Regions from separate parts of the Planococcus dechangensis genome, predicted to be linked through region 2. Evidence: predicted binding sites of a transcription regulator. Region 2 holds the regulator's gene; the other holds the start of a gene.
The links. Region 2 encodes NrdR, which represses ribonucleotide reductase genes. Its sites were predicted from a motif close to AACACNATATATNGTGTT; they were not measured.
Positions count from the first base shown of each region.

Region 1: ACFO5U_RS04020 (vitamin B12-dependent ribonucleotide reductase) is a predicted target of NrdR. The motif match lies at 1,561-1,578, and genes of this name have one in related genera.

Region 1 is NZ_JBHSGL010000005.1:195,872-200,303, forward strand. Features, by position in the region: gene gcvPB (aminomethyl-transferring glycine dehydrogenase subunit GcvPB) at 1-704, shown strand, start outside; gene ACFO5U_RS04015 (rhodanese-like domain-containing protein) at 824-1,204, opposite strand; gene ACFO5U_RS04020 (vitamin B12-dependent ribonucleotide reductase) at 1,611-4,169, shown strand; gene aroQ (type II 3-dehydroquinate dehydratase) at 4,296-4,432, shown strand, end outside.
Region 2 is NZ_JBHSGL010000016.1:109,552-113,983, reverse strand. Features, by position in the region: gene dnaI (primosomal protein DnaI) at 250-1,185, opposite strand; gene ACFO5U_RS16900 (replication initiation and membrane attachment family protein) at 1,186-2,556, opposite strand; gene nrdR (transcriptional regulator NrdR) at 2,569-3,045, opposite strand; gene speD (adenosylmethionine decarboxylase) at 3,166-3,549, opposite strand; gene ACFO5U_RS16885 (glyceraldehyde-3-phosphate dehydrogenase) at 3,860-4,432, opposite strand, start outside.

The DNA.
Region 1 (4,432 bases), on a different contig from region 2:
CACGCCCGGGCGATATGGGCTTTGATGTGGTGCATTTGAACTTGCACAAAACATTTACTGGCCCCCATGGCGGAGGCGGCCCAGGATCAGGACCTGTCGGCGTAAGCGCTGATCTGATCCCTTATTTGCCGAAGCCGTTGCTTATCAAAAAAGGTGACGTCTATACATTTGATTACGATCGTCCGGATTCCATCGGTCGCGTCAAGCCGTTTTATGGAAACTTCGGGATCAATGTCCGTGCGTATACGTATATCCGCACGATGGGACCAGACGGCTTGAAGAAAGTAACCGAGTACGCTGTACTGAACGCCAATTACATGATGCGCAGATTGCAGCCTCATTTCGACTTGCCATACGACCGCCATTGCAAGCATGAGTTCGTGCTCAGTGGGCGCCGCCAGAAGAAACTCGGCGTGCGGACACTTGATATGGCAAAGCGCCTGCTTGACTTCGGTTACCATCCGCCGACAATCTATTTCCCGCTCAACGTTGAAGAGGGAATGATGATCGAGCCGACGGAAACCGAGTCAAAAGAAACGCTCGATGACTTTATCGACGCGATGATACAAATTGCGCGCGAAGTCGAAGAAAACCCAGAAATCGTCCAAAATGCGCCACATACGACGGTCATCAATCGTTTAGACGAAACGAAAGCGGCACGCAAGCCGATTCTCCGTTACCAGAAGCCAAACGAAACCGAATAAAGAGCAACGAACAAAACAGCGGGTTTTCTCATTCCGCTGTTTGTTCGACGTGCCACTGAACTTCATAGCGGCAAGACATAAAAAAATCCCCGGGAGCTTTTGCTCACGGGGATTTTTTATTATTTGGATTTGACTTTGCCTGTCCATTTTTTAAAGCCGCCTTGCAATTGGAACAATTGATCATAGCCTTTTTTCTTCAGGAACACAGCAGCTCGTCCGCTGCGGGCTCCGTTTTGGTCATATAAATAGACCGGCTTGTCGATGCGGATTTCCTTATAGCGCTGGCGCATTTGCGTTTGAGGAATATTGCGGGCCCCTAAAATATGGCCGGCCGCGAAGTCCTTCGGCTCCCGGACATCGATCAGCTGGGCTTTTCGATAGCCTTGGATAAATTCTTCCTGGTTCAAATCGGTGACCGCTTTGCGAATGCGGAAAAAAGAGATGACCGCAAAAATAAGGATGGCGATGACGACACCTAATGTGATATACAAAAATTCCACTGTTGTTGCCCCTTTCTATACTTAATTCATTATAAGAGATAAGGCGCAGGATATTCAATGACTATGTTGAAGGAATCGCGTTAAAACAGAGACAATTCTGTGAAGAGCAGCCAATTGCGCTGCAAGTCACGATTTAACAAAGGGTTATTGGTCGCCCTGTTTTGTCAAGTGATGCGAAAAAGAAAAAAATAATTTTTATACAGTTTTATGCGAACGTACGTGTCTTTTGTCTCATTTTTATTTCGACAAATATTGAAAAGCCTTGCCATTGCTCGTTTAATCGACTTTGTAAAATTTCCATCAGAAAAATGTTATTGCGAGCGAGTTTCAATATATAGTATTATGGGAAATGTATTAATACTATATATAGTGTTTACTCCATATATTATAAAGGAGGATTTGTCAAATGGTATCCGCCACACAATCCGATTACACATTGAATATCCAATCCCTGAACAAAGACATCGAGGCTTTTCCGCAAGTCCACGCTGTCACGAAAGAAATGAAGAAAACGCATAAAGGCGTTTCCCGTTTGGTCATGATCGACCGTTACTCCTTCAAGGACACGAGCAAGGAAACATTGAAAGCAGGCGATTTTGTTGTCCTAACAGTAAAGGAAGACCCGAAATTCCCGGCGCGCGGCCTTGGCTATATCGTGTCGATCGACCGCGAAGCGAATAAAGCGCGCGTCTGGATCGAGGAAGATTACCGCAGTGCGATCGATAATTCCGATGAAGCCGATAAAGGCATCGTCACCCGCCCGATCGATGTCATCGAAAAACCGCTCGAAGTGTTTTACGAACAAATCGCCAAGCGCAACGCAACAGGCTTGTCGGCAGTCGAAAAAACACCGGAAAAACAAAGCGAATGGTTCACGAAATTTTATGAGCAGCTCGTCGGCTTGAATTTTGTTCCCGCAGGACGCGTTCTTTACGGAGCAGGAGCCGATACTGATGTCACGTATTTCAACTGCTACGTCATGCCGTTCGTTGCCGATTCTCGTGAAGGCATCTCAGACCACCGCAAGCAAGTAATGGAAATCATGAGCCGGGGCGGCGGCGTCGGTACAAACGGATCGACATTGCGTCCGCGCAATACGCTTGCGAGAGGCGTCAACGGCAAATCTTCCGGCTCGGTTTCCTGGCTGGATGATATCGCTAAGCTGACTCACCTTGTCGAACAGGGCGGATCGCGCCGTGGTGCACAGATGATCATGCTGGCTGATTGGCATCCGGATATCGCGGAATTCATCATTTCGAAGATGCAGAACCCGCGCATCCTCCGCTATTTGATTGAAAACAGCGAAGACGAAACCATTAAGACACTTGCTCACGACAAATTGAAGTTCAAACCATTGACCGAACAGGAACAAGCGATGTATCAAGGCTTGCTTAATTACCGGGCAATTCCGGGCATGGGCGGCTTTAACGAAAAAATCATGCGTGATGCCGAAACAAAATTGCGCGACGGCGGTACGTACACTGTCCATAACGAAGAGTTCTTGACCGGTGCCAATATTTCGATCACTTTGACGAGCGACTTTATGACAGCTGTTGAAAACGACGAGGACTTTGACTTGCGCTTCCCGGCAGTCGAAAGCTATTCAAAAGAGGAAATGGCAAACTACAACGAACAATGGCATAAAATCGGCGATGTCCGTGAATGGGAACGCCTTGGCCATAAAGTACGCACATACCGCACAATCAAGGCGCGTGAACTATGGAATTTGATCAATGTTTGCGCAACCTACTCTGCAGAACCGGGTATTTTCTTCATCGATAATGCCAATGAAAAAACCAACGCTGCTGCATACGGACAAAAAGTTGTCGCTACCAATCCTTGCGGCGAACAGCCGCTGGCACCTTATTCCGTCTGCAACTTGGCAGCGGTCAACTTGGCGCGTTTTGCAGACCCGAAAACAAAACAGGTCGATTTCGAAGCATTGAAGGAAACGGTACGCGTCGGTGTCCGCATGCAGGACAACGTCATCGATGCCACTCCTTATTTCCTCGAAGAAAACCGAGTCCAAGCACTTGGCGAACGCCGCGTAGGGCTTGGCGTCATGGGGCTGGCCGATTTACTTATCTATACAGATCGTGAATACGGTTCGCCTGAAGGCAACGAACTAGTCGATGAGATCTTTAAGACAATTGCAGTCGCGGCATACGAAGCTTCAACCGAACTCGCTGAAGAGCGCGGCAGCTTCCCATTCCTCATCGGCAAAACAGAAGAAGAAACGCAAAAATTGCGCCGTGCTTTCACGGAAACTGGCTTTATGCAAGACATGCCGGAAGAAATCCGCGAAGCAGTATTGGCTAAAGGCATTCGCAACTCACACCTATTGACGGTGGCGCCGACTGGTTCTACCGGCACTATGGTAGGCGTCTCGACAGGGCTTGAGCCATATTATTCCTTTACTTACTACCGCAGTGGACGTCTCGGGAAATTCATCGAAGTAAAAGCGGACATTGTCCGTGAATACTTGAAGAACAACCCGGATGCGGACGAAGACAATTTACCGAAAGCGTTTGTCACATCGATGGACCTCGCACCTGAAGCTCACGCTGACGTCCAGTGCATTATCCAGCGTTGGATCGACTCGTCGATCTCCAAAACCGTCAATGCACCGAAAGGCTATACAGTCGAGCAAGTCGAAGGCGTTTATGAGCGCTTGTACAAAGGCGGCGCGAAAGGCGGAACGGTTTATGTCGACGGCAGCCGTGATTCGCAAGTGCTGACCCTGAAAGCGGAAGAAAATACTTTCGAAGAAGAACATACCGAAGAAGATACAGGCAAACGCCCGATTGTTTTAATCGATACAATCCAGGATTTGCGGTCGACCAACGTGTCGATCGGTTCTGAAGTGGGCGACACTTGTCCGGTGTGCCGTAAAGGCACCGTAGAAGAAATGGGCGGCTGCAATACTTGCACCAACTGTTCAGCCCAATTGAAATGCGGACTATAATATAAGCAGCGGAAGCCGAAAAACGGCTTCCGCTTTTTTATGCGCAAAACCACTTTTGCGGTTTGTGCTTGCCGCCGTTTCATATGTTAAAATGGGAAAGGAACGCTTAGGAAAGGGTGTAGGGGCATGAATGTCTTAGTATTGAACGGTCCAAACTTGAACCGACTCGGGAAACGGGAGAAAGAAGCATATGGAAGTTTTACTCTGCCGGAACTGGAACAAGAACTGGTTGATTTTTCGGACGAACGCGGCTTTGAGCTGAT
Region 2 (4,432 bases):
TGCACGGATTTCTCCCGCGCGGAATGAAGCTCTGCATCGGCTAACGGGCCGGTTCCGTCGAATGCTACTAGAGTTCGCAGACGCTGCTCGAAGGGGGTAAACCGAAATGGCGTGCCGGGAAGCTCTCAGCCGTGTCTTCCCTCTCTGTATGCCGCGCATAAAGGCTCATGTCCTTGTCAATGCATGTAAATCATTATTGATGGTTCTTACTATACGACGAAAAAAAACAAAAGGCAATAGTTTCCGGTGCTATTTGCGGCGGTTTTCGCCCTCAAGTTTCACCGGAACGGTCAATGCTTCGATGCGCTCCATAATGCGCGCTGCTTTCAAGTCTTCTTTTTCACCGCGCTGGGAATACGTCAAATGATGCGCGAGTTCCGAATAACTGAAGTTCGAGCTCATGAAGGTCGGCAATTTTTCAGCCATCCGATAATGCAAAATCGTACCGAGCACTTCGTCGCGAGTCCAGCTCGACATCGCTTCCGCACCGATATCATCGAGCATGAGCACATCGGCTTTTTTGACGTATTCAATTTTTTCCTGCAGTGTATGGTCGCCGATCGCCTGTTTCATTTCACGCATGAATTCCGGCACGAAGACGAGGACTGTTTTGACGTTGATCTCCGCCAACTCATTCGCGACCGCACTGAGCAAATAAGATTTTCCGGTCCCGAATTTGCCATATAGGTATAAGCCTTTTTCAGGGAGCGAGTCCGGGCCGGACGCTTTTTCCAAAAAGTCGTCGACAGCACGGAAAGCCGGCAGCCGGCGGTCATCCAGTTCAAAGTTTTCAATTCTCGCCGCCATCACTTCCTTCGGCATGTACATGCTGTGGATTAGTGAAGAGGCGTGGCGTTTGTTGTCATACGCTGTTTTCAAGCGGCATTTCGTGTAAGAGATGCCGATATTGCCGCGCTCAAGCACCAAATTCGGTTCGAAGCCTTTCAAATGATTGATGCATCCCCCGAGATCAGGGCATTTATTACAGTCATGCGATTGGTCGATATATTCATAAAGCTTGCCGAGCCCTTTATCCACTGTCGTTTCATCGATTTCCTCGTCATTTTCTTTCAGGAATTTAACAACTCCTGGATGCTCCAACACTTCTTTTTTCATCTCGTTATAGCGCTCGGAAAAAGAGGGCGCATTGACCACTCGCTTCATCGTTTCACGAATCGGTTCCATTTAATCACCCTTTCTTTTCTTCAGCGCAAGTTTCGCAAGCAGTTTTTGCTTTTCCTGCTCCAGCTTTTCGCTCGGTATGCCTTGCACCGGCTCTTCCACTTCATCTTTTTTAAGGAACCATTCCGGAAGTTTTTCTTCACGGATCGGTTTGCGTGCGGACGATGCTGATTTTTTTGGTGCAGAACCCGCTTCGTTTTTCCACTTCATATACTGACCATGTTCGATTCTTGCAAAGTCCATTGCCTGCTTCGCTGTCGTGACATTTTTGCGCAGCCAGTGCGAGGCGATTTTTTCGACATAGGCTTTCGTCAGTTTCATATCTGTCCGCAGCAGCACATATTGCAACAGTACATTAACGACTGCCGGTTCCATGCCGTGCTGTGTAACCAATTGATTGGCTAGCTGGACATCGGCAGGAAGTGGTTCTTTGCCGCCCGCAATGTCTCTCAGCACTTGGATCGGTGAAGCCGACTCTAAATATGCGACCAGCTCATCTTCTTTTGTAGCCGGTTGTTGTTGCGAATCCTGCTTGTCAACAGACGGCTCTACTTGCTTGATTTGTTCGAGTTTCGGAGCTGTCGTCGTCACGGTCATCTTATAATAATCAGAAGCTGCCCGCCGCAATGCTTCTGCATCAAGCTTGTAATCATCTTCAATTGCGAGCAATATGACTTTTTGCATCTCGAGCGGGCCGAATCCGTACAAGAAAGCCAGCTTGCCAATCCATTTGCGGATCGAGGCCGTCAGCACACGCTTCGGCACAAGCTGTTCAGACAATCCCTGCCGCAATAGCGCAAAATCAAAGTCATCGTCCATCTGATAATCGCCGCTAGTACGTGACTCCAGCTCTTTTTCATCTGCCGGATAGCCATTTTTGGCATGGACTGGCTGGAAAATATCAGTAAACGTTCTTGATACTTCTTTGTAGTTTGAGGCTATAGGTGTCTGGACAAGGAAGCGGTCTCGCACGCGACGGTAGGCGGTCTCCCCGATTTTGCTGAATAGGAACATCGACAAGAGCGGATCTGCAAAAAAGGTTTTCGGATCAAGGGGCGGGCATAGCTCATAAATGAATGAACGGTTTTCCCCGTCATTCCGATATGTTTTCAATAAGCCGATCGCTTCGAGCTGTATGCGTGATTCGAATATCGCCTTGATCGGTGTCCCGAGCGTATTCATCAAAGTGTAATGGGTCGAATCCTCCCCGCGTGCCTCACCTTCCGCCCATAGTGTCAAATATAAAGAGACTGCCGCTGAACCGACCATCGGCTGATACAATAACGTCAGCAATTGGCGATCGTAATTGGAAAATGGATAAGGCATGCGCACACGATACAAGTCGGCGGGTTGGATTTCTTTATATAAAGTCATGTAGTCACCGCCTTATTTGCTATCTTTTTTCCGGGGATCCCGATCGAGCAGTTCTTTCAGTTCATCAATAAACACGGTGATGTCTTTAAACTGTCGGTAGACCGAGGCAAACCGGACATAGGCGACTTCATCAATGTCGGCTAAACGGTTCATGACCAGTTCCCCGACTTCTTCAGACTTCACTTCCGGGTTGCCGCTCCGGCGCAATTCTTTTTCGATATCAAAAACGACATTTTCCAGAACATCCAATGACACCGGTCGTTTTTCACAAGCACGGATTAAGCCGCGCAACACTTTCTCCCGGCTGAACTCTTCACGCGAGCCATCTTTTTTCACGACAATCAACGGCATTTCTTCTACTTTTTCAAAAGTGGTAAAACGATAGCCGCAAGCTTCGCATTCGCGTCGTCTGCGGATCGATTTCATTTCATCTATTGGCCGCGAATCCACTACGCGGGTGCCGTTATGCTGGCAGGCTGGACATTTCATGGTAGACATCTCCCCAAAAATTCTCTATCTAGTAGTAACAGTATAACAAAATTCTTCCGTGAACATTAAAAAAAGCAGAGGATTTTCTCCTCTGCTTGTGTTTCGCCTTATTAGTAGTGATTATACAGTTAGTGACACTTTAGTCATTCCGGCTGCAACCGGACCCATGCCACGCGGTACTTCTGTTACTTCGCTTTGCTTTGAATCCAAAGCTTGTGCGATGTAATCGGCCGCAATCGTTGGATCGAGATCTCCACAAGTGTATACGTCTACACTTGCGTACCCGTGCTCTGGGAAGCTGTGAATGGTCAAATGTGATTCTGAAATGATCACTACGCCGCTAACACCCTGTGGTGCAAATTTATGAAAAGCGACTTCGCGGATCTCCGCACCTGATTTGAGTGCTGCATCAACAAAAGTCTTTTCGATATAATCCATATCGTTCAATTTGTCAAAATCACACTGCCAAAGTTCTGCGATTACGTGACGTCCCATAGTTTCCATGGTTCGTTTCCCCCTTTGATAACATTTTGGTTTTGCGCAAAATATTCAAAGTTGACTACCACGGGGGAAAGTTAGTCCAGAGAGGTCCTAACCCTTTAAGCAGTCATAAGAATAATAATATACGCTCCTAATTCCTTGCTCTACGAATAAATAGAATTGAGAAGTGGTAGCCGTTTTTAGCTACGATTCATAGTATATGATGAATGTTTCCCAATTGCAATAAATAAATGCTGTATCATGCAATTTTTTATATTGAAACATAAAAAAAGATTCCGCTCTTCAATAGGAAGAAAAGCGGAATCTCGTATGCTTATTTTGAAGCGACAGCCATCGAATTCGCCACTTTTTTCAGCAGGTCGACAACGCGTGCTGAGTAGCCCCATTCATTGTCGTACCAAGCGAGCACTTTGACTTTGCGGTCGCCCATGACAATTGTCGTCAAGCCGTCAACGATTGCTGATTTCGGATTCGTATTAAAGTCGATCGACACGAGCGGCTCCATTGTTATATCTAAAATTCCAGCAAGCGTGCCTTCAGAAGCATCAGCGAACGCACGGTTCACCTCTTCTACTGTCACGTCTTGCTGCACGTCCACGACAAGATCGACAAGCGAAACGTTAGGCGTCGGCACGCGAAGCGCCAAGCCATGCAATTTTCCTTCTAGTTCCGGAAGCACCAAAGACAAAGCCTTCGCAGCGCCCGTGGAGGTCGGGATGATCGACTGCGCACAAGCACGCGCACGGCGCAAATCCTTATGCGGGTTGTCCAAATTCTTTTGGTCGTTCGTATAAGCATGGACTGTTGTCATTAAACCATTTTCGATTCCGAATGCATCATTCAACACTTTCGCGACAGGCGCCAGGCAATTTGTCGTGCAGCTGGC